DNA from 3 places in the Caballeronia sp. LZ034LL genome. Region 2 is predicted to be linked to each of the others. Evidence: predicted binding sites of a transcription regulator. Region 2 holds the regulator's gene; each other region holds the start of a gene.
What was found. The regulator FliA, encoded in region 2, starts transcription of late flagellar genes. The targets are predictions, from matches to a motif close to CTAAAGTTTNNNNNNNNNNNGCCGNTA.

Region 1 (10,609 bases), 790 kb from region 2:
TCCGCGCCGCCATCCGGCCAGGCACTGCGCGAATTCGCCGCCGGCGCCCGCGACACCCTTCCGATGATGATCGGCGCCGCGCCCTTCGGCGTGATCTTCGGCACGCTCGTCACGGCCAGTCCGCTCTCGCTGTGGCACGGCCAGCTGATGTCGCTCGCCGTGTTCGCCGGGTCGGCGCAATTCATCGCGGTCGGCCTGATCGCGTCGCACGCGAGCTTCGCCGTCATCTGGGCGACGACGCTCGTCGTCAATCTCCGTCATGTGCTCTATTCCGCGACGCTTGCGCCGTATGTCGCGCATCTGCCGCGACGCTGGCGCTGGGCGCTCGCCGCCGTGCTCACCGACGAAGTCTTCGCCGTCGCCTACGCGCACTATCAGAAGCGCAATCCCGGCGAGATCGGACCGCACTATTTCTTCGGCTCCGGCGTCGCGATGTATCTGAACTGGCAAGCGTGGACGCTCATCGGCCTGCTGTTCGGCGCGGCGTTTCCCGGCCTCAAGTCGCTTGGACTCGACTTTGCGATGGTCGCCACCTTCATCGCGATCATCGTGCCGCAGCTCGTCGCGGTGCGCTTCGTCGCGGCGGCGCTGGCCTCGGGCGTGCTGTCGCTCGCGTGGCAGGACTGGCCGTACAAGCTGGGCCTGCTCGCGGCGGTGCTCGTGGGCGTGGCGGTCGGCATGATGCTCACGCTGCGGGACCAGCGCGCGCAACGCAAGCAAGCTTCGAAGGAGCACGCGCAATGAATGCTGCCTCGAACTACGTGCTGCTCATCCTCGGCATGGCCGTGGTCACCTTTACGATCCGCGCCGCCGTCTTCGTGCTCGGCGAACGTCTGCCCTTCCCGCCCATCGTGCGCACCGCGCTCTCGTTCGTGCCCGTGACGGTGCTGACTGCCATCATCGTGCCGATGACCGTCTCGCCGCACGGCACCGGCGCCGAGCTCACCTGGCGCAATCCGCAGCTGGTGGCGGCGCTCGTGGCGGTCATCGTGTGCGTGCTCAGCAAACGGCCGCTGCTGACCATTGCGGTGTCCCTGACCGTGTTCTTCGTCTGGCAACTGCTGGTGTTGCGCTAACGTTTTCCCTCCATCGGCGTGCAAACCGCCTTCAAAAAGCGCCAAGAAAGCCTCAAGTTCCCGGAACCCGCGCCGATATCAGAAGCGAATGGCCTCCGCTCACAGAAGCGGCGCCACCAGCATCACCTGCTTCCGGCGTATCCGGAAGCGGAACCGGGAACCAACATGCGTCAAATCACCCTTTCGCTCCGCGAAGAGACGATCGCTTCCTTGCAGCGCGACTTCGACGCCTTCCTGCGTCTGTCGCTGAAGCTGGATCCGCAGTTCGTCACACCGTCGTTCGAAGACTTCTTGCGAGCGATCCTGCTCGACAACCACACGCCGCTCACCGAGCAGGCCGTGCAGCGCATGCTCTCGCACGGCCAGTACGCGTGGGCCAAGCGCGCGCTCGACAAGGAGTTTCCGGATGTCGTCGAGATCCTGATCCGGCAGGCGGCCGAACATGGCTTCGCGTTCGCGATTCGCGCCGACTGGACCGCGGAAGATCTCGTCAAGGCCTCGCGCGAATGGGCGGCGGCCATCGTCACCGAAGCCAAGGGCGACGTATCGCAAGTGGACATGCTGGCCTCGCAGATCAAGTCCGCGGCGGCGGACATTCGCGAAGTGGAAGAGAAGATGCAGACGCCCGCATGGCGGCTCGCCGATTCGCTGCGCCAGCGCGTCTACGAAATGAAGATTTCGGTGGAAACGAGCATCGGCTCGACGGCGCGCGAGAAGCTCGGTGAACTGCGCTGTCTGCTGCGGCTCGGCATCGTGTATGGCTCGATCCAGAAGCAGGAAGCGCAGCAAGTGCTCGAAATGCTGCGCTCGCTGCGCCCGGAACTGTTCGTCGAAGAGCCTTACGACGGCTACACGCGCTTCGCCGCCTGGCTGCGCAGCATTTTCTCGCCGCCGCGCACGCCGCGCGCCTCGCGCGCGCAGCGCTGATCGCGCGCCCGTCTTACTCCCACATCCCCTTCAGGCGCGCCGCGATATCCAGCTTGGCCTTCGCGGCTGCCGCCAGCCCCGCGGCTGTCGGCGCCGTGGGCGCGATCACCGGCGGCCAGGCCGCCGTCTCGAACTGCGGCAGCAGATGCGGCGGAATGAAGCGCGTACGCTGCGCCCACACGTGGCGGTCGCCGAGATGCGTCTGGTTGTGCACGTAGAAGCGCTGCGGCGTGATGACATGCAGGTCTTCCTTCGCACGCGTCATCGCGACATACAGCAGGCGCCGCTCTTCATCGATTTCCTCGTCGCTGCCCGTGCCCAGGTCGGACGGAATGCAGCCGTCCACGCCGTTCAGCACGAACACGTTGCGCCATTCCTGGCCCTTGGCCGAATGGATGGTCGAGAGGATCAGATAGTCTTCGTCCAGCAGCGGCACGCCGGATTCGTCGCTGGTTGCGTCGGGCGGATCGAGCGTGAGTTCGGTGAGGAAGCGTTCGCGCGTCGGATACGTCGACGCAATGCTCTCCATCTGCAGCACGTCGCCGATACGGATCGCCGCGTCCTCGTGATTGCGTTCGAGATGCGGCTCATACCAGCGGCGGATCATTTCGAACTCGGCGGGCCAGCCCGATTCGCGGCCGCACAGCTTCGCCATCAGCCCGACGAAACGCGGCCAGTCCTCGCTGGCGCGCGCCGGCGCCTGGAAACCGGCGATGGCCTGCGACGCCACTGCCTGCGGCGCGCTCACGCTGTCGAGCAGCCGCCCGGCCAGCGCCGGCCCGATACCCGGCAGCAACTGCGCGACGCGAAAGCCCGCGACGCGGTCGCGCGGATTCCCGGCCCAGCGCAGCACGGCGAGCACGTCCTTGACGTGGATCGAATCGAGGAACTTGAGGCCGCCGAACTTCACGAACGGAATGTTGCGCCGCGTGAGTTCGATCTCGAGCGTGGCGCTGTGATGAGCCGCGCGGAACAGCACCGCCTGCGACTTGAGCTTCATGCCGCCTTCGCGCGCCTCCAGCACTTTCTCGACGACATAGCGCGCCTGATCGGCTTCATCGGCGACGCTGACGACGCGCGGCTTCTGCGCCGACGCCTTGTCGGTCCACAGGTTCTTCGTATAGCGCTCGGATGCGAGCCCGATCACCGCGTTCGACGCTTCGAGGATCGGCTGCGTCGAGCGGTAGTTGCGATCCAGCGTGACGCTGGCGGCGGGCGGGTCGAAATGTCCGGGGAAGTCGAGAATGTTGCGCACCGTCGCGCCGCGAAACGAGTAGATGGACTGCGCATCGTCGCCGACGACGGTCAGGCCGCGCCCGTCCGGCTTCATCGCGAGCAGGATGGACGCCTGCAGGCGGTTGGTGTCCTGGTATTCGTCGACGAGCACGTGATCGAAACGGCTCGACAAGTCCGCCGCAACCGACGGCTCCGCCGCGAGATGCGACCAGTAGAGCAGCAGGTCGTCGTAGTCGAGCACGCTTTGCGACTGCTTGGCGTTCACATACGCGGCGAACAGGCGCTTCAGGTCGGCTTCCCACTCGCGGCACCAGGGAAACGACTGATCGAGCACCGTGGCCAGCGACGCGCCGGTGTTCACGACGCGCGAGTAGATCGAAAAGCAGGTGGACTTGGCCGGGAAGCGCTTTTCCTTCGACGACAGGCCGAGCTCGTGGCGCACGAGATTCATCAGGTCGGCGGAGTCTTCGCGGTCGTTGATGGTGAACGACGGCGCAAGTCCGACAAGATCGGCGTGATCGCGCAGCAGCCGCGCGCCGACGCTGTGGAAGGTGCCCGACCAGGTCAGTCCCTGCGCGATGGCGCTGCGCGTGCCGAGCGCCTGGGTGGCGATGCGCGTCACGCGCCGGGTCATTTCGAGGGCGGCGCGGCGCGAAAAGGTGAGCAGCAGGATGCGATGCGGGTCCGCGCCCTTCACCAGCAAGTGCGCGACGCGATGCGCGAGCGTATTGGTCTTGCCGGATCCCGCGCCCGCGATGACGAGCAGCGGGCCGCCACGGCGATCAGGTTCATCGACACCGAATTCGACCGCCTGGCGCTGCGCCTCGTTGAGCTTCGCGAGATAGTCCGCGACTTGTCTGGCGGTGGCATCGGCAGCGGTGTCGGCGGTATCGGGGAGCGTGAGCACGGGAACAAGGACGGGCGGGAAAAGAGTGACGCACACTGTATATCCATACAAGCTTTGCGCGCAAGTCTTTGCCAGGGCTCAGCTTTTGGCCCCAAAAAGAAACAAGCCCGGTTCGTCGGGAACCGGGCTCGCCGTGCTGCTCGATGCGTTCAGACGATCAGTCCGCCTTCTTCGCGTTCTTCAGCTTCGCGTCCGCAGCGGCTTCGTTGGCTTCGGACTGGGCTTCGGTCTTCTTCTTGTCGGCCTTGGCCTGCGCGACAGCCGCGTCCTTGTCGGCCGACGCCTGCTTCTTCGCCGCTTTCTGATCGGCCTTCGTCATCGGCGCGTCGCTGGTGGTCTGCGCGAACGAAACCGCGCTCGCGCTGGCCAGCGTCGCCGCGACGAGCGCGGCCAGGAATGCCTTCGATCCTTGCTTCATAAGTCCTCCCTTGAACGTTTCCGCCTGGACAGCGACTCGCTTAGTGATCCGCTTAGTGCTGCAGTCCCGTGTCCTTCGGCGTGCTCGGCTCGGTGGCGTTCAGTTCGGCCTTGGCGGCGTCCTTGTCGGCCTTGCGATTGATCTTCGCGTTCTTGACCTCTTCCTTGTAGTCGGCCTTGGCCTGCTGGCGCTGCGCCTTCAGTTCGGCCTTCGACGCCTTCTTCGACGCGCGGTACTCCGCGTTGGCCTGTGCGTTGGCGTTGCGGCGCTGCACGAGCGGATCGGTCGGAGCGGGCGCGACGAGGTTCTGCGGCGCCGGCGTCGCCGGTTGCTGGACCTGCGCGGGCATGGCGTTGCCGGGCATCTGGTTCGACATCTGGCCCGGCGCCGGCTGCATGGTCTGCGCCTGTGCGGGCGGGGGCGTCATGGGGGCCGGCTGCGTGCTTTGCGCAAAGGCGCTCGAAGCAGCGAGCGTGGCAATGGCGGTACCGATCAACAGATTGCGAGCTTGAGTCATGAGCGTGTCCTCTCTCTGGTTTGTGTGCCGCCGGAATGCTGTCCGCGCGGCGTTTGTCGATTTGGAAAGATGACCGAAGCTGTTTCAGTCAATTCGTCGGACCCCTCGGTGCGCGGACGAGTTCTCCGAAAGCTGTCATTGTTACCGACGGTTTCATCTGGCTACATTTGCCAACCAGACTGCTTTCGAACCGTTTACCGGGGTCCCGTTTGCAAGGAGCACGGCGCATGCCCGGCGCGTGGCGCCGGTGGTTTATGATGGACGTCTCCTTCCTGCAATCCTGCTTCGCCCGTCCATGCCGTCACTCCAATTCACCCTCACGGGCGACTTCGTCGAACTTCACAACCTGCTCAAGCTGATGGGTCTCGCAGACAGCGGCGGCTCCGCGAAAGCGCGCGTCGCCATGGGCGATGTCACCGTCGACGGCCACGTGGAACTGCGCAAGACGTGCAAGATCCGCGCGGGCCAGGTCGTCAAGCTCGACGGCCAGACCATCCGCGTGCGCGCGCCCGAGTGACGCATCGCGAAGTTTGAGCGTACGCGTCACGCGCTTGCCAAAAGCCCGGCATAAGCCGGCGCGTCATCGACAGGCCGCACGCGACGCAATAAGCTTGTCATCTTTCGTTTCGCGGCCTGGCCCCGAGAACGGCGCGGAATAATCCTGACGTCGGCACGGTCAGGAAGCTTGCGTCCCCACGCCGCGCCGCCACGCCGCCGCGTCCTCTCCGTTCGATTCGCTCTCAACCATGCAAGCCCAGACCACGCGCGCGCAGCGCGCGCATCAAGGACCGCCGAGCCTCACCCGTCACGCCGCCGACACCGCGCGCCTCGCGGCGCCGCTCGCCATCGCGCAGCTCTCGCAGATGGCGATGGGCGTCACCGACACCATCCTGCTCGGCTCGCTCGGTCCCGATGCGCTCGCCGCCGGCGGCCTCGGCGCGAATCTCTTCTTCGTCGTCGTGACGCTGCTGCAGGGCGTGCTGACGTCGGTGTCGGTATCGGTCGCGCATGCACGCGGCGCCAACGCCGACGAGCGCGTGCCGAGCATCTACTGGACCGGTTTCGTGCTCTCGCTGCTGCTCGCGGTGCCCGCCTTCGTGCTGCTGTCCTATGCCGAAGCCATCCTGCTCGCGTTCCACGAACCGGCGCTGCTGGCGAAGAACGTCGGCGAATACTGCGCGGTGCTGCGCTGGGGCACGCCCGGCAGTTTGATCGGCGTCGGCATGATGCGCGCGTTCCTGCCGGCCATCGGTGCGGCGCGCAGGTTGCTGTGGGTGTCGATCGGCGGGGTGTTCGTCAACGGCTTCCTCAACTACGGCCTGATTCACGGCGCCTACGGCCTGCCGCGCGAAGGCTTTCTCGGCTCCGCCGCCGCGACCACCATCACCGTCTGGCTGATCGCGCTCGCACTCGTCGCGTTCCTGCATTTGCGGCCGCGCTACCGCCATTTCGTCACGCGCACGCGGCCGCGCCTGCCGCTGATGAGCGAACTGTTCGGCATCGGCTGGCCGGTTGCGATCACCTACGGCGTCGAATCCACCCTCTTCCTCGCCACCGGCATGATGGTCGGCCTGCTCGGCGAAGCGCCGCTGGCCGCGCACCAGATCGCGCTCAACGTGGCGTCGGTGGCGTTCATGGTGCCGCTCGCGATCGGTCAGGCGGCGAACGTGCGCGTCGGCTACTGGGTCGGCGCGGGCGTGCCGGTCGCCGCGCGCCATGCGGGCTTCGTCGCGCTGGCGCTGGGCGTCGGCTTCATGATGTGCTCCGGCCTCGTGCTGATCACGGTGCCGCACGCGATCGTCGGCCTCTACCTGAAGCTCGACGATCCCGCCAATGCCCGCACCGTCGCGCTCGCTGCCTCGCTGCTTGGCGTGGCGGCGGTGTTCCAGATCGTCGACGGCATGCAGACCGTCGGCTCGGGCTGCCTGCGCGGCCTGCGCGACACCCGCGTGCCGATGCTCGCGGCCGCGTTCGGCTACTGGGGCGTCGGCTTTCCGACGGGCTATGTCCTCGCGTTTCACTTCGAACTGGGCGCGAAGGGCTTGTGGTGGGGACTCGCGGCCGGGCTCGCAAGTGTCGCCGCGCTGATGACGCTGCGGTTTCACCGGATCAGCCGGCGGTTCATCGAAACGGGCGCGGCCCCGAACCCGGACGCCGCCGATGCCAGCGCCGCCCCGCACGGCCACGCCTGATGCCTGATAAGCAAATGAGCTACATGACGAAATGCATGGCACGAATGCTTGGTTGGTGCGCCGCTCGTCCATGGTTACGATGAATCCGTCTCCTCCTTGAGACATCTGTGACAGGGGTTGTCAGCCCGCCTTCGACCAGGCGGGCTTTTTTTTCGTCACACGCTTTCGCCGACTTCCTCGTTCGCCATGCCACCGACGTCCGCAGGGCTGTTTCACGATTCCCCTTAGAATTGTTTCGATGACGTGGCGGGAGAACGCTTCTTGCTACGACGCTTCGTCCGCCACGCGCACCAGAGCACAAGCGACGGACGAGTCGAGACAACGAGAACGAGGAATCGAAGTGTCGGAAAGCCGGGGAATGCAGCGAGCAGCACGGCGTGGCGCGCCGGGCGTGCGAAAGGGTCGGCGCATTGCGCCGCGAGGAATCATTACAGGCGTGCGCGGCCTGGCCGCGGCGCTGCTGGCCGTCACGCTGCTCGGCGCCTGCGCCACGCGCCCGCCCGCGACGGCGTTCGACCGTCCGGCAAGCCAGGCCCTCCCGCCCGATACCGCGACGCCGCTCGAAGCCGCGCTGACGCCGCTCGAACGCCAACATCCGGAGCAGTCCGCGGTGCGTCTGCTGCCGACCGGTACCGACGCGCTCCAGGCCCGCATCGCGCTCGCCCGCGCGGCGACGAAGACGCTGGACATGCAGTACTACATTGCCGAGGAAGACAACACCGGCAAGCTGCTGCTCGGCGCGGCGCTGTATGCGGCGGATCGCGGCGTGCGCGTGCGGATGCTGGTCGACGACCTGAATTTCAAGGACATCGACCGGATCATGGCGGCGCTCAATTCGCACGACAAGATCGAGATCCGCGTCTTCAACCCGTACGGCAGCGCGCAGCGCAGCTTTGCCGAGCGCACGCAGAATTTCTTCACGAACCTGAATCACTTCACGCGCCGGATGCACAACAAGGCGATGATCGCGGACAACCAGATCGCGATCGTCGGCGGCCGCAATCTCGGCGACGAATACTTCAGCGCGAGTCCGACGCTGCAGTTCCGCGACCTGGACGTGTTCGCCGCCGGTCCCGTCACGCAGAAGATCTCCGCGAGCTTCGACGACTACTGGAACAGCCCGCTCTCCTACCCGCTGCGCGCGCTGAACAAGCAGAAGTTCGACCCCGCCGAGCTCGACAAGACCCGCGACGACCTGCGCGCGCACTGGCGCGCCCAGGCGGACCCGCTGAACGCCAAGCCGCTCAACGCGACGCCGCTGGCCCGGCAGATCGCGCGCGGGGAAATGGGCCTGGTCTGGGCGCCGACGGAGTTCTGGGTGGATTCGCCATCCAAGATCGAGCATCCGAGCGACGACTACCAGAGCCCGCCGATGAACCGCCTCGCGGAACTGCTCAAGCAGGCGCAGCGCGAGTTCCTGATCATTTCGCCCTACTTCGTGCCGCACGACGCCGGCGTGAACATCCTCTCCGACGTGACGAAGCGTCGCGTGCGCGTCGCGGTGCTGACCAATTCGCTTGCCGCAACCGATGCCGTCGCGGTGCAGGCGGGCTACGCGCCGTATCGGATTCCGCTGTTGCAGCACGGCGTGGAACTGTACGAATTCAAGCCGCTGCAGGTGGCGGGCGAAGGCAGTCCGCGCGCGGGCCTGTTCGGCTCGCAGTCGCGCGCCAGCCTGCATGCCAAGGCCTATGTGATCGATCGGAGTATCCTCGTGATCGGCTCCATGAATCTCGATCCGCGCTCGGCGAAACTGAACACCGAACTCGCGCTCGTGATCCACGACGCGTCCATCGCCAGCCAGGCCGCCCAGCTGTTCGACCACGGCACCGATCCGAAAGTCAGCTGGCGGGTCCAGCTCGCCACAGCGGCCGTCACCGAGGAGCTGCGGCGCACGGGAGCACCGCAATCGGGGCTCGTGTGGACCGCCGAGCAGGACGGCAGCCTCGTCACCTGGAATTTCGATCCCGAAGCAGGGTTATATCGCAATGCGATGACCGGCCTGTTTATGCTGTTGCCCGTCGACAAGCAGCTTTGATCCAACTTCGTAAGGACTTTCGAGCCATGACACAGAACGCGCAAGGCGACGTACGGATGGAGAAGGACACGTTCGGCGAGATCGCCGTGCCGAACGCCAAACTCTGGGGCGCGCAGACGCAGCGCTCGTTGCAGAACTTCAAGATTTCGACGGAAAAGCAGTCGCCCGAGCTGATCACGGCGCTCGCCGTCATCAAGCACGCCGCCGCCGAGGTGAACGACGAGCTGAAACAGCTCGACTCGAAGAAGGCGAAGGCGATCATGCAGGCCGCGCAGGAGATCATCGACGGCAAGCATCCCGACGAATTCCCGCTCGCCGTGTGGCAGACCGGCTCGGGCACGCAGACCAACATGAACCTCAACGAGGTCATCGCGAACCGCGCGAGCGAGATCCTCGGCGGTGCGCGCGGCGAAGAGCGTCTCGTGCATCCGAACGACGACGTCAACCGCGGCCAGTCGTCCAACGACGTCTTCCCGACCGCGATGCACGTCGCCGCCGCCTACGGCATCGTCAAGCATCTGGTGCCGGCGCTCAAGACGCTGCGCAACACGCTCGACGAGAAGTCGAAGGCGTTCGCCAAGATCGTGAAGATCGGCCGCACGCACCTGCAGGACGCGACGCCCCTCACGCTCGGACAGGAATTCTCAGGCTATGTCGCGCAGCTCGACCAGGGCATCCGCCACGTCGAGGCGACGCTGCCGCACCTGTACCAGCTGGCGCAGGGCGGCACGGCGGTCGGCACGGGGCTGAACGCGCATCCGCAGTTCGCGGGCAAGGTGGCGGCGGCGATCGGCAAGCTCACCGGCCTGCCCTTCGAGACCGCGCCGAACAAGTTCGAGGTGATGGCCGCCGCCGATGCGCTCGTCGCCGCGCATGGCGCGCTGAAGACCGTCGCGGCGAGCCTGATGAAGATCGCCAACGACGTGCGCTGGCTCGCAAGCGGTCCGCGCTGCGGCCTCGGCGAACTGTCGATTCCCGAGAACGAGCCGGGCAGCTCGATCATGCCGGGCAAGGTCAACCCGACGCAGTCCGAAGCCGTGACCATGCTGTGCTGTCAGGTCTTCGGCAATGACGTCGCGGTGAATTTCGGCGGCGCGAGCGGTAACTTCGAGCTGAACGTGTTCCGGCCGATGATCGCGCACAACGTGCTGCAGTCCATCCGCCTGCTCGCCGACGGCGCGCACAGCTTCAACGACAACTGCGCGGTGGGCATCGAGCCGAACGAGAAGCGCATCGACAGCCTGCTCAACGAATCGCTGATGCTGGTCACGGCGCTGAATCCGCATATCGGCTACGAC
Region 2 (10,609 bases):
TGGTCTGGATGTGCGCGGTTTCGTCGTGCAGCGCGTCGAGCACGGCGAGGAAGCTCTCGCCGGGCACGCAGAACACGCGCTCGACGCCGTGATGAACGAGCGCATCGACGACGAGACGGGCGCCGGTGGTCTGGCTTTCGGAAGAGGCGTGAGAAGCAGCGGACATCATGCGATGAAGTCTCCTTGAAATGTCCGGAAACGCCTCGGTTCGATGCCGGAGAGGTGCCGGACGGTGAGCGACGTGCCCTCCAGCTTACGCGTTCGGGCACGCGTTCGGCCACACGCGGTCCGGGAACATTTGCCGGCGGCGGGCGCGCCATGTTCCGGCCCTGAGGTGTCGATCAGCCGTCCATCAGCCGAAATACCCCTTTTTCCCACCCTTTATCCAGCGATGGGCTTAAGGGGAACTTCGCAATAATGGCTTCACTGAAAAGCGGGACCGGCAGGCAGGCAGGCCGGTTCGCTCGCAACGATCGCCGTATCACACCTCATCGGGGGCAAGTTTGAACATTCGTAGATTCATCGGCGCGAACAGCCGTGACGCACTGCGCCAGGTTCGTGAAACGCTCGGTCCCGATGCCGTGGTGTTGTCGAATCGCACGCTGGACGACGGCTCGGTCGAAATCGTCGCGGTGGCGGACAGCGACATCGCTTCGATCTCGCCCGCCGCGCAGGAGCAGGCGGTGCGTTCGGGCGGCGCGTCGCGCGCGGCGCTGGCCGCAGCGGCGGCAGCGATCCCGGTGAAACAGCAGGCAGCCACGAACCCCTACGTGAACGGCGACGTGTTTTCCTCCGTGTTCGGCGCAACGGCCGACGACGAAGACGACTTCGCTTCTTCCGCCGACGACACGTCCCCCACGATGGCCGACACCAACCCGTGGCTGATCGAACACGCGAAGCGTCTGGCGCAACAGGCGTCGATGCCGTCGAACCGCCCGCTCACGCCGTCGGCAGCGATTGCGCGCGGCATGGGCGTGCCGGTGACGACGCTGTCGCAGGCGCCGGTCCAGTCGACCGCCCGGTCGACCGAATTGGAAGCCGGCAAATTTGCGCTGCGTCAGCAGCAGCCGGCCCGCGCCGAAGCGGCGCCGCAGCCGGCCGTGCAGCAGAAGGTCGAAACGCCGGACTGGGCGCGCGAAGCCGCGCAGGTCGCTGCCCGCCGCGCCGCGCACAAGATCAACACGAGCGCGCCGCACGCTGAAACGCCGGCGCCGGCCGCCGCGCCCGCCACGCCGGAAAGCGTCTTCGAAGGCCTGCCCGCGAATGCGGCGGCGGTCGTGACCGAGGCGATCCGCGCGCGCATGCAGCAGGTCGTCAACGACACGGTGATGAACGAACTCTCGTCGATGCGCGAGATGATGGAAGAGCACTTCGCCGGCCTGATGTGGAGCGAGCGCCAGCGCCGCAACCCGACGGGCGGCGCGCTGACCAAGCGCCTGTTCTCGGCCGGTTTCTCGGCGCAGCTCGTGCGCATGGTGATGGACAACATGCCGGAGATGGAGAGTGTCGAAGGCGCGCTCGAATGGGTGCAGCAAGTCCTCGAAAGCAACATTCCGGTGATGGACAGCGAAGACGCGCTGATGGAGCGCGGCGGCGTGTTCGCGCTGATGGGCCCGACGGGCGTCGGCAAGACGACCACCACGGCGAAGCTCGCGGCGCGCTGCGTGATGCGCTTCGGCGCCAGCAAGGTTGCGCTGCTTACCACCGACAGCTACCGGATCGGCGCGCACGAGCAACTGCGCATCTTCGGCAAGATCCTGGGCGTGTCAGTGCACGCGGTGAAGGACGCCGCCGACCTGCAACTGGCGCTGTCCGAATTGCGTAACAAACATATCGTGCTGATCGACACGATCGGCATGAGCCAGCGCGACCGCATGGTCTCCGACCAGATCGCGATGCTGTGCGGCGCGGGCCATCCGGTGCAGCGCATCCTGCTGCTCAACGCGACGAGCCACGGCGACACGCTGAACGAAGTCGTGCAGGCCTACAAGAGCGCGCCGGACCAGCCGCCGCTCGCGGGCTGCATCCTGACCAAGCTCGATGAAGCCACCAATCTCGGCGGCGTGCTCGACACGGTGATCCGCTACAAGCTGCCGGTGCATTACGTCTCGACCGGACAGAAGGTGCCGGAGAACCTGTACGTCGCGACCAAGCGTTTCCTCATCAAGAGCGCGTTCTGCATTCCGCGCGACGGCTCGCCGTTCGTGCCGAACGACGAAGAAGTCCCCGCGCTGCTTTCCGCGCTGTCCGCGCGTGCCTCGACCGACATGCATGGGGTGCACTTTGGATAAGTTCGTGCTCGATCAGGCAGAAGGTCTGCGACGGCTCCTCACGCGAGCTGGCTCGCGTGTGGTGGCGGTTGTGGGCGGCCCGGCGGGAATCGGCTGTACGTCGACGGTGGTGAATCTCGGCGCGGCGCTGTCGGTGCATGGCAAGGATGTGCTCGTGATCGACGAGCATCGCAACGCGGCTTCGGCCAGCCGGCTCGTCGGTATCGAGGATGCCGGCGCCGCCGCCGCGGTTATGACGGGCCGCAGCACGCTCGCGGACGCCGCCGGGCGCACGCCGTTCGGTTTCTCGCTGCTCGCGGCGCCGCGCGATGAACGCATCAGCCATGACGCCGCGCAATGCCGCGCGCTGCTGGATGGTCCGGCGGACATCGTGCTGATCGACGCGCAGCTGGACCGGTATGGCGCGCTCTCGTCGCTCGCGGCGCAGGCGCATGACTTTCTCGTTGTGACGCGGGTAGCCGCGTCGGCGATCACCGAGGCGTATGCGTGCATGAAGCGTCTGCACTACGCCCATGCGATCGGCCAGTTCCGCGTGCTGATCAATCACGTGCAGAACCCGGCCGATGCGGCGGTCGCGTTCGACAACCTGTCGGGCGTCGCAAGCCGGTATCTGGCTGTGTCGCTGGTGCAGGCGGGATATGTGTCCGAGGATGCGCGCGTCGCTCGGGCTAAGGAACTCTCACGCTGCGCAGTCGAAGCGTTCCCGGCCACGGCCGCGGCACGCGACTACCGCGCGATTGCGGCGGAGCTCCTGCACTGGCCGATGCGCCCCGCGCCGTATGCGCGTGCGGCGAACGGCCAGGCGGACGCGCGAATTCCGGTTGGCGACTCTGAGCAGGGCGGACGGGAGACGGCGCATCGTGCAGCCGCGCTTCACGAACTGGCCATGAGCAGCACGGCGTCGATGTGATCAAGATAGGTGACCAAGATGTATAACGCCCAAGGCAAACTCTCACAGTCCGAAACGCTGACGAAATATGCACCGCTCGTTCGCCGGCTGGGGCTTCAGCTCGTCGCCAAGATGCCGGCGAGCGTCGATCTCGACGATCTCATCCAGGCCGGCATGATCGGCTTGCTGGACGCGGCCGGCCGCTACAAGGAAGACCAGGGCGCGCAGTTCGAAACGTATGCGAGCCAGCGGATCCGCGGCGCGATGCTCGACGAACTGCGTGCCAACGACTGGCTGCCGCGCAGCATGCGCAAGACGTCGCGCGAGGTGGAATCGGCGGTGCACAAGGTCGAGCAGAACCTCGGCCGCTCCGCCAGCGAGACGGAAATTGCCGAGCACATGAACATGCCGCTCGACGAGTATCAGTCGATGCTGCAGGACCTGCACGGCGCGCAGCTGATCTATTACGAAGACTTCGACCGTTCCGCCGATGACGAGCCGTTCCTCGACCGCTATTGCGTCGATCGTTCGGATCCGCTGTCCGCGCTGATGGACGACAGCCTGCGCGGCGCGCTGATCGAAGCCATCGACCGGTTGCCGGAACGCGAGAAGCTGCTGATGAGCCTGTACTACGAGCGCGGCCTGAACCTGCGCGAGATCGGTGCGGTGATGGAAGTAAGCGAGTCGCGCGTGTGCCAGCTGCACAGCCAGGCGGTGGCGCGTCTGCGCACGAAGCTGCGCGAACAGGCCTGGACCGGCGCCGAAGCGTGAAACCCGACGCTTGAACGGTGACGCATGACACGGATGGCCCGCAGCGATGCGGGCCATTTTTTTAGCTGGTTTCGAAGTCGTGGGTTTCGGCGAACACGGTCTTGCCGGCGCCCAGACTTTTCGCGCGATACATCGCGCGGTCGGCGGCGCGCAGCACCGTGTTCATGTCGGACGGGCGCGCGATCGTCGCGCCGGACAGCAGGCAGGCGCCGATGCTCGCCGACACCGATACCGCCCGCTCCTGCACTGACGTGATGGCGGCGAGCGCCGAATGGATGCTGTCGGCCACGGCGAGCACCGCCGAGCGGTCCCGCACCTGATGCGCGAGCACGACGAATTCGTCGCCGCCGAGCCGGGCGATGGTGTCGGTCCGGCGCAGTCGCGCCTCGAGCTGATGGGCGAACGATTGCAGCAGCACATCGCCGACGGCGTGCCCGTAGGTGTCGTTCACTTCCTTGAAACCGTCGAGGTCGATCAGCAGCAGGGCCGTGGCGTCATCGGCGTCGTGGCTGGTGGGCGGCGCGGCCATCGCCCGGTTGACGATCTTCTCCAGCGCATAGCGATTCGACAGTCCGGTGAGCGGATCGGTGGACGCCTGGCGCGCGAGATCCAGATTGAGCTTGCCGAGACGGTCGACGAGCACGCTCAGATACACCGATGCCCCCAGCACGCTCAATCCCAGGCCGATCGCGGCCGGCAGATTGGCATGCCACCACGGTTGTCCGAGGCCGAGCGCGATCACCACGATGAGCGCCGTCGCACAGGACACCGCGAGCGTGCGCTTGCCATAGCGGCATCCCGAGCCGATCAGGAACCAGAACATCACCCAGATGAGCGGCAGCGCGCTGGCGCCGCCGGCCGCGAGCGCAAGTCCGAGCAAGGCTTGATCGGCGATGGTCGTGAGCGTGAGGCGCGTCAGGGACGTGGCGCTCGCGCGGCTCACGACGAACAGCGTCAGGGCGCCGTAGGACACATAGAGGGCGACGAGCCGCACGACCATCGAGGCATCGTGTGACGGGCGCCACCACTCGAAGAGGCCATACGCGAGCAGCACTGCTGTCCCCATCCAGACACGAAGCGTGGCCTGCTCCCGTTCGGGACTCCGGTGCCCGGACCCGATGAAAGCCTGGATCCGGCGTGCCGGTTGATGCGCCTGCTCCATATGAACCCCTGGATGGTGATTTCTTGCTGTTATGGTGTGCTGCTGTCTCTTTTTTTGCGGCCCCGTCGCGGGAAGCGGTGCGAAGGTGTTGCATCGGGTTGCACCGTCGCGCGACCCGCTATTCTGCTACTTTTTGCGATTTCGCTGCAGGATCGGTTGGGGAGAATGCGGTGTCTTGAATCCTCCCGCTTTCCGCTTCCTGCTTACGGCTCATGACAATGAACAACAACGCTTCTTCCCTGCAAGGCGAATGGCTGGCGGTCTGCAACAGTGAGGACGTGCCGGAGGGCGGGGCGCGAGGATTCGTCGTCGCGGATGAGCGCATCGTCGTGTGGCGGGACAGTCTCGGTGCAGCGCATGTGTGGCGCGACTACTGTCCGCATCGCGGGGCGCAGCTGTCGCTCGGAACGGTATCGCGCGACTGGATCACCTGTCCTTATCACGGCTGGCGGTATGACATCGAGGGGCAATGTCTGCATATCCCGTCGAATCCCGCACTGCGTCCGCCGAAACGCGCCTGCGCGACGACCTTCGTCAGCGAGGAGAAGTACGGCGTGGTCTGGATGTGTTTCGGCGAGCCCGCGTATGCACTCGACTTCTATCCGGAAGCCGATGTGCCCGGCGGGCGCCGTATCAATCTTGCGCCGCAGACGGTGAGGTCATCGGCACCGAGAGTGGTCGAGAACTTTCTCGACATGGCCCATTTCTCCTTCGTGCACGCGGGGATTCTGGGCGAGCAGGCGCATACCGAGGTGCCTGATTACGAAGTCGTTCCTGTGGATGGCGGACTCGAAGCGCGGCAGTGCCGTTACTGGCAACCGGCCGGCATGCCGGGGCAGGACGACGGCGCGATGATCGACTATGTGTATCGCGTCAGGCGGCCGTTGATTGCGAGCCTCACGAAGATGGCCGCCGGCGGGCAGGGCGCGCTGCACATCATGCTGGTGGCGTCGCCGGTGTCGGAGACGGAAACGCGGGCGTGGCTCGTCTCCATTCATGAAGACGACTCGACGCACAGCGATCGGGAGCTTTATGACTTCAATATGGAGATCCTGATGCAGGACACGCCGATAGTCGAATCGCAATGGCCGAGGTGCTTGCCGCTGGAACTCGATGCGGAGCTGCATCAGAGGTGCGACCGGATGTCGGTGGCTTACCGGAGATGGCTGGCGGAACGGGAGTTCGGGTGGGGGACGACGGGTGGGGCGTAGCGGGAGTCTTGAGATTGGCGCGCCCGGCTGGGATCGAACCAGCAACCCCTGCCTTCGGAGTCGATTTATTACAAACCGCTTCCGTCCAGTCACGTCCTAGATATTTCCTTCAGAGTCGTAAGGTCACTAGTATTTGTGAGCCTCATTGACTCTTCCATACGATCCTCGGCGTGTTGATCGGGTGACGCGTTGCCGATCGTGTACGGCGCGAGTGCGCCGGGTCAAAGCGCATCAATGGCTACGTCTATGAAGAAGATCAAACGTAATCAACGAGGAAAGTTGGAAGCACGGAATGACCGATCGGTAGTCGGCGCAAGTGCATTACGCTGTGACAGCGCAAGGTATGCCGGGGGGCTTGATCGATGGCCAGTTGCCCGCCCGTCAGAACGGGCCGGTCATACTTCAGCCGATGGATGCGGACCGGACCGTTCAGTCGAATATTCGACCTAGAAATTACAACCTTAAAGATCGCCGGCAAATTCACGCAGAAAAAGATAATTGGTACCGCTCAAACGACGACGGTCATCTTCTGTTCGAGAACACGGCCAAAATCAGGCGTCATGGTCAGGCGCACACCGTTACGCGGCGGCGGTCTCCCGTCCAAGCAACTCGAAGTCCGCATGATTCACAAACGGAGCATATCCGTTGCCCCACGGCGCTGTTACTGTACAAAGCAGTCGCATGTCCAGCGGCGCATCGACGTTCACGCACCGGACTGTGACGGAAACGGCTCCAGGATCCTCCGTCAAAAATTTTGTGATGTCTCGCGCGTAGTATTTGGGGCAATAGCCGACGAGATGCGATGGCGGAAGCGTAGACAGGCACAATGCGAATTCATCATGTCCGTTTTGGCAGTCGCGCAAGAGCCGAAGCGTATCGCCTTGCTTGAGGCTCGCAATAGCATCTAGCGAACTCTTCGGAATGTGCCGCAGCGCGCGGGCGAAAAATGAGATCTGGTAACGTCCGTCGGCAGTCCGCTTGGGCTGAGGAAACAATTCGACTGAATCTGTTCCTCTCACGCCTCCGGTCATGGCCAACACATTCAATGGGTCAGAATCCAAGTTAGTCAAACCGATCCACCGAAGGTAATCCCGGTACTCGGGGCGGGACTTCGGAATCACACGATTTGCGAACACCGGGAACAGGGTGCTCGACTCATACGTCGCATGTACATCGCTGAGACGCCCGAACGGATGAAAATTGGGCGCGCGCAACACGCCTCGTGTGTACGCAAACTTGTAGATGCCGTCCACACGGGTTAGCTGACCCACAGGAATCCATTCCCTTGATTCGGCATCTTGCCAAGCGACAAACAGTGTGTCCATCTTCTTCCCCTAAAGGGCCAGCAGCCTTGCGCAGTTGTGCTGCAAAAGCTGCCTGGTGAATTCTTTGGTAACTTCCGTGGCGTGTGTTCCCGGAATTAGATCAACAAGCGACGCAATGACGTCGGGTGTTACCGCACGTAGTTTGTTGAGCCATGCTGCCCCGGCGGCTGGGCGCTGCTTCATGGCATATCCGAAAGCGTCAATGGTCGACAGTGGTTTTGCCTTCTCCGTCGCCATTGGCGGATACAGGCCGGAAGTAGCGCGAGCAACATATGCCGACATCTGCTGACGCGAATCGCGCGTCGTCAAGATCTGTATTCGGCGTTCGTCTGTTTCGTTTCGACCCATGCTCGACCCGTGATCATAGGAAGGGGCAAGATGAACGTCCTTGCCGAATCCACGCACCAATCCCCAGTTCTGATTGTGCCGGTCCTGATTCGCAATCCAAGCGTCGAACATAAGGTATCCGACGAACACGTCAATTGCTGTCTCAATTCCGGGGCAAGCCAAAAAATCCACCGGCGGGCGCACCTCTGACACTGCACGAAAGTACGAGAAGACACGGCTCACTGTGTGGCTTCGGTCCCGGTAAAACTTTGTATCGGCGTCGTCGGCCGCCGCTTCAACCCCGCCAAGCAATTCGTTGCCGTGGATCAAGCGACCGCCATCCGGGACGAAGCTCTTGCTGATGACGCCCGTTCTTTGCCGAAAGTTTGCAAGCTCATAGTACGCGTGGGGCAAACCCACCACAAGGGCGAGCTCCGCAGCTAGCCTTTCAGCCCAGTTCTCGCCGGTGTTCGGACGTCCCTCCTTGAAGAGAGCTCGGCCTAGATGCTCATCCTCGAACCAAAACTTGTACTTCGTCCCAATTTGCTCGGTGATCTCTGCAGCGTCATCAGGAACTGTGAAAACCGCAAACATTAAGCATCTCGCAGAACGGACTGAATAAGTCCGCAAAAAGTCGACGCACAAAAAAGCCCGCCGAGTAGAGCGGGCCAGTCGTTTTCATTACCTCATTGAGATTGGCGCGCCCGGCTGGGATCGAACCAGCAACCCCTGCCTTCGGAGGGCAGTACTCTATCCATTGAGCTACGGGCGCATCGGCGGTGGGCTGCTTATTTACAAGGTAACAAGGCAAGCGGCTCGAAGAAAGCCAGCTGCAAGGCCCACGCGAATCCGAGAGGATACCTGTTTTCCATGACTCCGTCCATCGCGCGGCGCTGCAATCTCGATGCCCGCTTGCGCCTCAAGCATCACACGATTCGGGTAAACGCCCGTCCGGTCGTGCTGTCGCCCTGTGCCGCCGTCCAAACGTTCCGTCTATAATCGACCGAGCCTTTCCCCACGGCTTGTCTCGGCGCACGGTCTGAGCGCCAAGGCAATGCATGCGGTAGCTGTCACGCTGTCACTGAACCGACTCACACCAAAAAACGGGAGACGAGACAAGCATGAGCGAAGCACCCCACGGAGCCCCGATCAAGACGCCCGGTCAACTCATCGTCGCGATCATTGCGGGATTCGGCATTCCAGTCGCCATCATCATTCTGCTCGCCGTCTATGTGAACAACTCGACGCGCACCGGCGCAGGCACCGATATCGAAGCCTCCGTGAAGGAGCGCATCGCGCCCGCCGCCCAGGTCGATGTCCGCGACGCCAATGCCCCGCGCGTCTACAAAACCGGCGAGGACGTCTTCAAGGCCGTCTGCTCCGCCTGTCACGCCGCCGGCACCGCCGGCGCGCCCAAGTTCGGCGATGCCGGTGCGTGGGCGCCGCGCATCAGCGAAGGCTACGACACGCTGTTGCACAACGCGCTCAACGGCAAGGGCGCGATGCCCGCCCGCGGCGGCACGAATCCCGACGACTACAGCGACTTCGAAATCGCGCGCGCTGTCGTCTACATGGCGAACAACGGCGGCGCCAAGTTCGCGGAACCCGCGCAACCGGCGCCGGGCGCCGCGGCAAGCGCAGCGGGCGCTGCTTCCGCACCGGCGGCTGCGAGTTCCAACGACAACGCACAGGCCGCAGCTGCCGTCGCCGCGCTGGCATCGGTGCCGCAGGCCGCACCGGCCCCGGCTGCCGGCGCCCAAAGCGCCGACGCCGCGCAAGCCGGCAAGGCGCTCTACGAGCAGGTCTGCCAGGCGTGTCACGCAGCAGGCGTGCTCGGCGCTCCGAAGTTCGGCGACAAGGCCGCCTGGGCGCCGCGTCTGAAAGAGCCGATGGACACCGTCTACAACTATGCGCTGCACGGCAAGGGCGCGATGCCGCCCAAGGGCGGATCGAACGCGCCGGACGCCGATGTCAAGGCCGCCGTCGACTACATGGTGAACGCGTCGAAGTAAGAGGCCAGGCCGCAAAGCAAGGAACCCTGCGCACGCGAGAGTCGCAGGGTTCTTTTTTTGACTGCACCGAATGAACCCCGGCGCGGGGATCAGCTCTTCTGCAGCATCGCCTTGAGCATCGCCATCCGGTCCTTCGGCGACAGCGGCGCTTCTTCGGCAGTCGGCGGCGGCGCGTCGTCGAGCAGCATCTCGGGAATGAAGCGCGACGGTTCGCACACCACCGTCTCACGCGCCCGCTTGCGCTTCTTGCACCAGTTCAGATGCAGACTGCGCTGCGCCCGCGTGATCGCGACATACATCAGCCGGCGTTCTTCTTCGATGCGCGCATCGTCGACGGGCGTATCGTCGTCCGAGCCGCCGCGATGCGGCATGATGCCTTCCTCGACGCCCACCAAAAACACGTGCGGATACTCCAGTCCCTTCGACGCATGCACCGTCGACAGGCGCACCGCATCCGGATCCTCTTCCTTGCCTTCGAGCATCGACATCAGCGCGACGGTCTGGATCAGTCCGAGCAGGTTCTTGCCTTCGTCGGCGAGACCGTCGGCGGTGTCGAAGCCGGTCTGCTCCGTGCCCAGCGCGGCTTCGGGCTTCGTGCCCTTGCGCTTCAGCCATTCGAGG
Region 3 (10,609 bases), 2.9 Mb from region 2:
ACGGACACGAGCAAAGCGGCCACGGAGGCCGGAACAGAGAGAGTTGGGATTCAGCCGCCGAAGCGGCATGCGCATTCGAAAGAACGACGTGAACGCGCGTTTCGGAGCCGTTCGCCGCCGGAGTGTGACGTTGTCGATCTTGACGGTGTCATTCGGCTGCGAAGGCAGGAAATCGGGCACATTTCTCGATTCGGGCGCGATGTTACCAGAACAGCGCGCCGCTGCCAACACCTCGCACCGCCCAACTCCTTGATGTGACAGATTATTTCTGCCACGCACTGGCTTCGTCGAGGAGCCCGACATCCTCGCCCGACAGCGCGAGGCGCGTCGCGGCCGCGAGGCTATCCAGTTGGGCGACGGACGTGGCGCTCGCGATCGGCGCCGTGATACTGGGCCGCGCGATCAGCCACGCGAGCGCGATCGTCGCGGGTGTCGTGTCGTTGCGCTTCGCGACTTCGTCGAGTGCATCGAGGATCTTCAGGCCGCGTGCATCCAGATATTTCTCGACGCGCGAACCGCGCGCCTTGTTCTGCGTGTCCGCCTTCGAGCGGTACTTGCCCGACAGAAAGCCGCTCGCCAGCGCGTAGTAAGGCACGACCGCCACGTCATGTTGCTGCACGACCGGCTCGAGTCCGGTTTCATAGGCTTCCCGATCGTACAAGTTGTATTCCGGCTGAAGGATCTGGTAGGCGGGCAGGCCCGAATCCTTCGCGACCTTCAAGGCTTCCTCCAGGCGCTCGCCCGTATAGTTCGACGCGCCGATCACCCTCACCTTCCCCGCCTGGATCAGCTTCTGATAGGCATTGAGCGTCTCGTCGAGCGGCGTGGGTTCGTCGTCGTAATGCGAGAAATAGACATCGATGTAATCGGTCTTCAGGCGTCGGAGCGAATCGTCGACGGCTGCGGCGATGTTCGCGGCCGTCAGCCCCGGGCGCGTGCTGAGCTTGCCCACTTTCGTCGCGAGCACGATCTTGTGGCGCTTGCCGCTCTCCTTGAACCACTTGCCGATGATCGTCTCGGATTCACCGCCCTGATGACCTTCGACCCAGGCGGAATAAACGTCGGCGGTATCGATGAAATTCAGACCGTGATCGACAAATGCATCGAGGATGGAAAACGACGTGCGTTCATCGGCGGTCCAGCCAAATACATTGCCGCCAAAAACTAAAGGCGCGACTTTCAATTCCGATATACCGACATTACGTGTCTGCATGAATGCTCCGAATCCGCGTGGAAGAGGGACTAAAAAGCATACGCGTGATTCGGAAGGCTTGCTGGGTGGGCCTTCGAAGGCTTTCGACACTATTCGTTACACAAATCGGTTAGCCCGGCCTTAAGTTTTTTTCGAGTGGCCCGATAACCTCAAGTAGGCGGCCGGCTATCACCGAGCGCAGGACCGCCAGGCAACAACTCGGTGCCATTAGCCAAAGCCAGATTAGTCTCCCAGGAGAGAACAAATGATCGGTATCAATAGCAATATCAACTCGCTGGTTGCTCAGCAGAACCTCAACAGCACGCAAAGCGCGCTGTCTTCGGCGATCACCCGCCTCTCGTCGGGCAAGCGCATCAACAGCGCGGCCGACGATGCAGCGGGCCAGGCCATCGCTTCGCGCATGACCTCGCAGATCAACGGTTTGAACCAAGGTGTGTCGAACGCCAACGACGGCGTCTCGATGACCCAGACGGCTGCTTCGGGCCTGTCGCAGATCTCCGACAACCTGCAACGTATTCGCCAGCTGGCGGTGCAGGCTTCGAGCGGCTCGCTCTCGTCGAGCGACCAGGCTTCGCTGCAAAAGGAAGTGACGCAGCGTATCGCTGAAGTGAACCGTATCGCTTCGCAAACGACCTACAACGGCACGAACGTCCTCGACGGTTCGGCTGGCACGGTGTCGTTCCAGGTTGGCGCGAACGTCGGCCAGACCATCGGTATCGATCTGAGCAACGGCGTGTCGGCTGCTCAACTCGGTGGCGGTCTGCCGCAACAAGGCGCGACGATCGGTACGCTCTCGGGCCTGAGCCTGACGAGCGCCGGCGCTGCAGCAACGGGCTCAACCAAGGCTGACATCACGTCGATCAACGTGCTGGCTGACGGCAAGGGCGGCTTCACGTTCACCGACCAGAACAACCAGGCACTGTCGAGCGCAGCAACGACCGCGCTGTTCCAAGGCACGACGACCGGCACGGGTACGTCGCTGACGCTGGCCGCGAACACGACGGGCGCACTGTCAGCATCGACGCAAGCGAGCGCAAAGACGACGGCTCAAACCGCACTGGACGCACTGAACACGACCAGCGCTGCTGCAACGCTTCCGACGACGGGCAACACCGCAGTGTTCGGCACGATCTCGGGCCTGAACGTGGACGCCACTGGCGCTGCCGCTGCGGCCGGCGCGGGCACGATCACGTCGATCACCATCACGCAGAAGTCCGATGGCACGATGACGTACACCGACCAGAACGGCAATGATGCTGCTACGGCTGGCGCGGCCCTGTTCACCGTCACGGCGAACGCCGACAACACGAAGGGAAGCTCGGTCACGTTCAAGGCTGGCGGCGCCCTCGGCACGACGCCGACCGGCTTCGACACGTCCAACCCCAACGCCACCGCTGCCACTGCCGGCATCGCTCAAGCGAACGCGCAAAACGTCCCGCCGAAGGTTTCCGACATCGACCTGACGAAGGCCAATGGCGCGAACCTCGCGATCGAATCGATCGACAACGCACTGAACGACGTCAACTCGATTCAAGCTGACCTCGGCGCCGCGCAGAACCGCTTCTCGTCGATCGCTGCCACGCAGACGGCTCAGTCGACCAACCTGTCGTCGGCACAGTCGCAGATCACCGACGCGAACTTCGCGCAGGAAACCGCGAACCTGTCGAAGGCTCAAGTGCTGCAACAAGCCGGTATCTCGGTGCTGGCTCAAGCGAACTCGATGCCCCAGCAAGTTCTGAAGCTCCTCGGCTAAGCATCACGGCCGACGCTGTAACCGGCGCGCATCAGCCAGTACAATGCGCGCCGGAAGCAACAAAGCAGTCAGCGCAAAGGGAGCTCGTCTCCCTATGCGCGTTTTCGGAAGATGACGACTTCCGCCCTTTTCCAAACGATCGCGAAGTAACACGAGCGGAGCACACATGACCACCGTAGCCACGACATCGGCTTCCACTGTCGATCCGACCAGCGCCGTCCAGCAGGCCGCACAGTCGATCATCAGCGGTTCGACCAACTCGACGATGGACGTGAACTCGCTCGTCACCGCGATCGTCAACGCGAAGGTCGCAGGCCAGACTGACGCGCTCAACAACAAGAAGACCGCCGACAACACGCAGCTCACCGCGATCGGCACCCTGAAGTCCGTGCTGTCGCTGCTGCAAAGCTCGATCACGAATCTCGCCAACGGCAAGACGCTCGGCTCGTTCACCGCCACCGCCGACGGCAAGGGCCTCACCGGCAGCGCCGACACCACGGCCGTGGCCGGCAGCTACGCGGTCAACGTACAGAACATCGCCTCGGCGCAATCGATCACGTCCGGCACGTTCTCGACCACCGACGCGCTCGGCACCGGCTCGATCACGCTGAAGGTCGGCAACAACAGCAGCACGATCAAGCTCGACAGCAGCAACAACACGCTGTCGGGCATCGTGTCGGCGATCAACTCGGCGTCCGACAATCCCGGCGTCACCGCGACCATCGTCAACGGCTCGGACGGCGCGCACCTCGTGCTGCGCTCCACGTCGACGGGTCTCGGCAACCAGATCGGCGTCGATGTCACGGCGGACGACAGCACCTCCGCCATCAACAAGCTTCAGGTCAGCTCGTCCACCACGACCACCGATCCGGACCCGACCGACCCGACCAAGACCATCACCGTCCCCGAGCACACCACCGTCAGCAGCACCAGCGGCTGGACGCAATCCAGCGCGGGGTTGGACTCGCATCTGACGGTGGCCGGCACGCCGGTCACGAGTTCGAGCAACACGATCAAGGAAGCGGTAACGGGCGTCACGATGAACATCACCGCGGACTCCGTCGGCACGACGCAGACGCTCACGATCGGCCAGGACGTCACCGGCCAGAAGACCGCCATCGATGCCTTCGTCACCGCCTACAACAACTTCATCAGCACGGCGTCGTCGCTGACGTCGTTCGATTCGACCGCCAGCTCGCAAGGCGCGCTGCTCGGCGACTCGATGATGAACACCATCAAGAACACGATCTCCAGCACGATCAGCAAGGGCATCGGCGTCGGCACGGGCAAGGTGAACCTGGCGTCGATCGGCATCACGCTGCAGCCGGACGGCACGCTTTCGACCGACGAAGACGCGCTCACCAACAGCAGCGGCACGGTCGCCTCGCTCTTCAACACGACCGACGGCGTCGCCGCGCAACTGAACACGAGCCTGACGGCGTTCCTGCAGACCGGCGGCATCATCGACACGCGCACAACCGCGCTCAACGATGACCTGACCAGCATCGCCGATCAGCAGACGCAGCTCACCGCGTACACCGCGCAGCTGACCACCTCGTACAACGACCAGTTCACGGCGCTCAACTCGCTGATGTCCTCGATGGCGACGCAGTCGAGCTATCTGACCGCCCTCTTCGGCGGCACCAACAGCGCCGGCGCGCTGGCCACCAACAAGAGCTAAGGACCGGACATGAACCAGCACGAACTGATTCAGGAAGCCTGGTCGCTGACCGAGGCCATCGAAGCGGCAGTGGGCAACGAAGACTGGGCGCGCGCCGCCGAGCTGACCGAAGCGCGCGCACCGCTCGTCATGGCGCTGCGGGCCGAGCAGCCGGCGGAGTCGCTCGCGGTCATCCGCAAGATCCAGGCGAGCATCGATGCCGTCGCATCGCGCGCGCAGATGGCGCAGACGGCGCTCGCTGCAAACTACCGCCGTTCGATGGACGGCGCCAAAGCCGCAAGCCGTTATCAACAAGCTGCGCGTTTCTAAAGTTCTCTGCTGCCACGCCGATAACACAAGAACAACAAGAACAACGCGCCGATGTCGGGCGCGCTGCTTCGCTCTTGATGCCCGCCTCGCGCGGGCATTCTTATTTGCGGCGGGGCTCGAGCCGTCGGGCTCTATCGACCCAACGTCAGCGCCAGATACGCCGCATACAGCACGCCGTTCCCGAGCAGCGCCCACAACACTACGCCATTCGGTTTCGCGTTGAAGCGCAGCCACGCTGCCGCCGCCAGCGTGATCAACACGCCGGTCAGCACTTCGACACGCGGTTCCCACGGCGTCAGCATGATGCCGATCCCGGGCAGCAAGGTGCCCTGGAACACCATCGCGCCGGTGATGTTGCCGAACGCCAGCGTGTCCTTCCCCCTGCGCGCCCACAGGATGCTGTTCACCTTTTCGGGCAGTTCGGTGGCGATCGGAATGATGATCAGCGACAGCAGCAGCGCCGAAATCCCGAGCGCCTGCGACACCCCTTCGACGCCGTGAATGAAGCCCTTCGCGCCGCCCACCAGCAACACGATGCCGACCAGGAACTGCAGCATGATGCTGCCCATGGACGTCTTCAAACCCAGCCGTGAAGCAAACAGCGCTTCAGGGGCTTCGGTGCCGTGCCCGCTTTCGACCAGGTTCGCCGAGGCCCTGAACGTCGAGATCACATACAAGACGTAGAGCCCGACGAGACCCGCCGCGAACATCGCCCGCACGGGCCACGCGTGATGCGGGACGAACATCGCCGCGCACGCGATCAGGAACGCGAACAGGAAGAAGTTGAGATCCCGCGTGAAGCCGCTGCGCTCCGGCACGATCCGTCCTTGCAGGCCGCGCGACTTGAGCACCGCGATCGTCATCAGGCAGGTGGAGAGCGTCGCGAGCATCAGCGGCGCGCCGAGAATCGCGCCGACGCCGATTTCCTCGTTGACCGCGCGACTGGGCGTGCCGCCGAGCAAGGCGATGATCGGCACAGTGGTTTCGGGCAGCGCGGTGCCGACGGCGGCGAACAGCGAGCCGGTCACGCCTTCGGAAATGCCGAGCCGCTCGCCGAGATGTTCGAGCGCGTTGGTGAAGAGTTCCGACGCAATCAGGATGATCGCGAGCATCAGCGCGAGTTCGATGAAGAGCATCGTCATGCGGCACCTCGCATGAAGCAATGCGACGAACGCGACGGAAGCGCCGAAAGACGCGTGAGAAGGAGACGTTGTAGTTGTAGGGACACGATCTTTCCACGGCCGGACGCTGAGCGAACCACGATGCACCACGCGCCGTCCGGCCAGGAACGACGCAGTGCATCGATGGTCTCGCCAAACCGGTCCGGTCGAACGCGCCACGGCAGCAGGGCCGAGGATGTTGACGCGTTCTCCTTCGCACGACACACACAAAGCGCACGAAGGAAGGCTACTCCCCAAAGACGGCGCAAGTGTAGCCCGATGCCTCCGGTTTCGGCAAGCCGCGCCTTCTCGCCAGGCTCATTGCAGGAATATGCGTATGCGGATCGAATCGTTGTCGGTGCAACGAGCATTCGCTATGCTGGCCGCGCCGGGCGCGCTGCTTGCTGCACCTGCCGACCGTCATCGGACCTGATCCGCCAACAAGAACGAAACGCCGTGTGACCATCGGGTCACGGGAGATCTCATGCGCCTGACACTCGTCGCCGCCGCCACTGCGGCCATCCTGCTCGCCGCGCCGGGCATCGCGCTGTCGAAGCCGCTCACCGTCTGCACCGAAGCGAGCCCTGACGGCTTCGACGTCGTGCAGTTCAATTCGCTCGTGACCACCAACGCGTCCGCCGATGTCGTCTTCAACACGCTCGTCGCCTACGACGAAGCCGCGAAGAAAGTCGCGCCCGCGCTCGCCGAGAAGTGGGACGTGAGCAGCGACGGCCTCACGTACACCTTCCATCTGCGTCCGAACGTGCAGTTCCAGACGACTGAGTGGTTCAAGCCGACGCGGGCGCTCGACGCCGACGACGTCGTGTTCACCTTCTCGCGCATGCTCGACGACGGCAATCCGTGGCACAAGGTCGCGGGCGCAAGCGGCTTTCCGCACGCACAGTCGATGGGTCTCGTGAAGCTCATCAAGGCCGTGACGAAGGTCGATGACCACACCGTGAAATTCGAGCTCAACGAGCCCAACGCCACCTTCGTGCCGATTCTCACGATGGGCTTCGCCTCCATCTATTCGGCCGAATACGCCGACAAGCTGCTGAAGGCGAACCAGCAGACCGACCTGAACAGCAAGCCGGTGGGCACCGGTCCGTTCGCGCTGAAGAGCTATACGAAGGACTCGGTGATCCGTTACGACGTGAACCCGGCCTACTGGGGACCGAAGCCGAAGATCGACCGGCTGATCTACGCGATCACGCCGGACGCCGCCGTGCGCGCGCAGAAGATCAAGGCGGGCGAATGCCAGATCGCGCTCTCGCCGAAGCCACAGGACGTCACCGACGCGAAGAAGGACCACGCGCTGAAAGTGAGCGAAACGCCAGCCTTCATGACCGCTTTCGTCGCGCTCAATACGGAGAAGAAGCCGCTCGACAATCCCAAGGTGCGGCAGGCGATCAACATGGCGTTCGATCGCACGACCTACATGAAGACCGTGTTCGACAACACCGGCACGGCCGCAGTGAATCCGTATCCGCCGAACACGTGGAGCTACGACAAGAACATCGCCGCCTACAAATACTCGCCCGATGCCGCGAAGAAGCTGCTCGCCGACGCGGGCTTTCCGAACGGCTTCGACACGACCATCTGGGTGCGTCCGAACGGCAGCGTGCTGAACCCGAATCCGAAGGTCGGCGCCGAGTTGCTGCAGGCGGACCTGGCGAAGATCGGCGTGAAGGCGCAGGTGAAGGTGATCGAATGGGGCGAGTTGATCCGCTCGGCGAAGCTCGGCCAGCACGACATGCTCTTCATGGGCTGGGCAGGCGACAACGGCGACCCCGACAACTATCTGTCGCCGCTGTTCAGCTGCAACGCGGTGAAGTCCGGCATCAACTTCGCGCGTTACTGCGACCCGCAACTCGACAAGCTCATCGCCGACGGCAAGGCAACGCCGGATATCGCCAAGCGCACGCAGTCATACGACGGCGCGCAGAAGATCATTCACGACCAGGCGCTGTGGATTCCGCTCGTCTATCCGACCGCCGCCGCACTCACGCGCGCCAACGTCAGCGGCTTCAACGTGAGCCCGTTCGGGCGGCTGAACCTGGGCGGCGTGTCGGTGCAGTAAGCCAGGCGCCGTTAAAGTCAGGCCGGCGCGAAGCGGATCACACCGTCGCCGCCGGTCTGGCGCTTGAGCGTTCCGTCGAGCCACAGTACATGCAGGTGCGCAAGCGCCTCGCCGAGCGCGAACGTCATCTGATGAATGTCGAGCTTGCGCTTGAACATGATCGGCACGATATCGGCGGCGCTGCATGGCTTCTCCGTGCACGCCTCGCGCACTTCCGCCAGCCGCGCGCGATGATGGTCGCGCAGTTGCCCGATGCGCGTCCGCACGCCCCGAAACGGCTTGCCGTGTGACGGCAGCGCGAGCGTCTCCGCGGGCATCGGCTCGTAGCGGTCAAGCGATTCCAGAAACAACGCCAGCGGGTTGCTTTCCGGTTCCAGTGCAAACACGGAGACGTTCGTCGAGATGCGCGGCAACACCATGTCGCCTGAAATAAGCAGCTTGTCCGCCGCGCAGAACAGCGCGCTATGTTCGGGCGAATGGCCGAAGCCCGCCACCACCGTCCAGTCGCGCCCGCCGATGCGGATGACATCGTTGTCGCGAATGCGCCGGTATTCATGCGGAATGGAAGGCACCAGCGTCGGATAGTAGCTGTCGCGCTTGCGCAGCGCGTCGAGCGAGGCTTCGTCGGTCAGGCCGTGCGCCGCAAAATGCGCTGCCGCGCGCTCGCCGCCCGCATTCGAGCCGTCGCCCGCGGCCATCACGCGGCCCATCGCGTACTCGCCGAGCGAAATCCACAAGCGCACGTTCCAGCGCTGCCTGTCGCCACCCTTGCAGATCCAGTCGGCGAGACCGAGATGATCCGGATGACAGTGCGTGACGATCACGCGCAGCACCGGCAGGCCATCGAGCACGGTATCGAACACCCGTTCCCAGTTCGCGCGAATGGTCTCGTTCGAAATCCCGCAATCGACCACGGTCCAGCCCTGCTCGCCGTCGATCTCGTCACGCAGCAGCCAGAGATTGATGTGATCGAGCGCGAACGGCAACGGCATGCGCAGCCAGAACACACCCGGCGCGACTTCCTTGACGCCGCCGGCCTCCGGCAATTCGTCCGCAAAAACATAGTCGAGCTGGCTTTCGAGTGCGTTCATTCGGTCCTTGCCTCCGGGTTTGCGCCGCGTTGCAATCTGGCGAAGTTGACGATAACGTAAACGTCCATTCTAACGTTGCGTGCGCTTTTGCGCTGCCGGCCGCGATGACTCAACCGACGCACTACACCATCACCGACCTGGCGCGCGAGTTCGACGTCACGCCGCGCGCCATTCGCTTCTACGAAGATCAGGGCTTGCTCGCACCGCAGCGCGCGGGATCGAACGGCTTGCGGCGCGTGTATTCGCCGCGCGACCGCACGCGGCTGAAGCTCACGTTGCGCGGCAAGCGCCTCGGCTTCACGCTCTCGGAAATCCGCACGCTGCTCGATCTGTACGACTCGCCCACCGGCACGAACACGCAGTTGCAGGCTTTCGTCGATACCATCGCCGCGCACCGGGAAGTGCTCGAACGTCAGCTGGAAGACCTGAACACGACGCTGGCCGAACTCGCCGCCTACGAAGAACAGGGCCGCGCGCTGCTCACGGCGGGCGCGGAAAAGCGTCCGCGCAAGCCCAGGGCGGCATGAGCTGATCTCATCGGAGGCGCAGGCCGGCATGAATCACTTCCCCAAGCTGCTCTCGTCGCAAATAGGCTTCGACGTCGCGCAGACGATGCTCGAAGGATTCGATCGCCATTACCGCGTGTTCCGCGACGCCGCCATCCGCGCCAAGCCGCTGTTCGAGCGCGGCGACTGGCCGGCCTTGCAGCAGTTGGCGCGCGATCGCATCGCGTCCTACGACGAGCGCGTGGCGGAATGCGTGATGCGGCTCGAAGACGAATACGACGCCGAGAACATCGACGACGACGTCTGGCAGCAGATCAAGCTGCACTACATCGGCCTGTTGACGACGCACCGTCAGCCCGAGTGCGCCGAGACCTTCTTCAACTCGGTGTGCTGCAAGATCCTGCATCGCTCGTACTTCAACAACGATTTCATCTTCGTGCGGCCCGCAATCTCGACCGAATACATCGAGAACGACGAGCCCGCCGCGAAGCCCACGTATCGCGCGTATTACCCGGAGAAGGACGGGCTTGCCGGGACACTTGAACGCATCGTCACGAACTTCCAGCTGGAGACGCCGTTCGAGGACCTGACGCGCGACGTGCAATGCATCCTGGCGGCGCTGCGCGACGCATTCGGCACGCTCACGCCTGCGCCGAACTTCCAGATTCACGTGCTGTCGTCGCTGTTCTTCCGCAACAAGGCCGCGTATATCGTCGGCCGCATCATCAACGGCGATGCGCTGCTGCCGTTCACCATCGCCATCCGTCATGCGCATCCGGGGCGGCTCGCGCTCGATACCGTGCTGCTGTCGCCCGA

Region 1: the regulator FliA is predicted to act here: its motif matches at 1,128-1,154, upstream of QCE83_RS09895 (DUF4088 family protein).
Region 3: the regulator FliA is predicted to act here: its motif matches at 1,333-1,359, upstream of QCE83_RS00435 (flagellin).

The regions. Positions count from the first base shown of each region.
Region 1 is NZ_JARUXR010000001.1:2,144,604-2,155,212, forward strand. It holds gene QCE83_RS09885 (AzlC family ABC transporter permease) at 1-744, shown strand, start outside; gene QCE83_RS09890 (AzlD domain-containing protein) at 741-1,076, shown strand; gene QCE83_RS09895 (DUF4088 family protein) at 1,242-2,003, shown strand; gene QCE83_RS09900 (ATP-dependent helicase) at 2,017-4,146, opposite strand; gene QCE83_RS09905 (hypothetical protein) at 4,304-4,564, opposite strand; gene QCE83_RS09910 (hypothetical protein) at 4,617-5,081, opposite strand; gene QCE83_RS09915 (RNA-binding S4 domain-containing protein) at 5,377-5,598, shown strand; gene QCE83_RS09920 (MATE family efflux transporter) at 5,828-7,273, shown strand; gene QCE83_RS09925 (phospholipase D family protein) at 7,632-9,311, shown strand; gene fumC (class II fumarate hydratase) at 9,338-10,609, shown strand, end outside.
Region 2 is NZ_JARUXR010000001.1:2,938,102-2,948,710, reverse strand. It holds gene QCE83_RS13600 (thiamine pyrophosphate-binding protein) at 1-166, opposite strand, end outside; gene flhF (flagellar biosynthesis protein FlhF) at 504-2,291, shown strand; gene QCE83_RS13590 (MinD/ParA family protein) at 2,284-3,201, shown strand; gene QCE83_RS13585 (RNA polymerase sigma factor FliA) at 3,220-3,951, shown strand; gene QCE83_RS13580 (GGDEF domain-containing protein) at 4,013-5,017, opposite strand; gene QCE83_RS13575 (aromatic ring-hydroxylating dioxygenase subunit alpha) at 5,332-6,324, shown strand; gene QCE83_RS13570 (HIRAN domain-containing protein) at 6,903-7,649, opposite strand; gene QCE83_RS13565 (HipA domain-containing protein) at 7,659-8,570, opposite strand; tRNA gene QCE83_RS13560 (tRNA-Arg) at 8,673-8,748, opposite strand; gene QCE83_RS13555 (c-type cytochrome) at 9,098-9,988, shown strand; gene QCE83_RS13550 (UvrD-helicase domain-containing protein) at 10,078-10,609, opposite strand, start outside.
Region 3 is NZ_JARUXR010000001.1:86,078-96,686, reverse strand. It holds gene QCE83_RS00440 (aldo/keto reductase) at 263-1,213, opposite strand; gene QCE83_RS00435 (flagellin) at 1,458-2,966, shown strand; gene fliD (flagellar filament capping protein FliD) at 3,133-4,647, shown strand; gene QCE83_RS00425 (flagellar protein FliT) at 4,657-4,956, shown strand; gene QCE83_RS00420 (sodium:calcium antiporter) at 5,088-6,098, opposite strand; yybP-ykoY riboswitch at 6,196-6,389, opposite strand; gene QCE83_RS00415 (ABC transporter substrate-binding protein) at 6,601-8,196, shown strand; gene QCE83_RS00410 (MBL fold metallo-hydrolase) at 8,214-9,287, opposite strand; gene QCE83_RS00405 (MerR family DNA-binding transcriptional regulator) at 9,392-9,814, shown strand; gene aceK (bifunctional isocitrate dehydrogenase kinase/phosphatase) at 9,843-10,609, shown strand, end outside.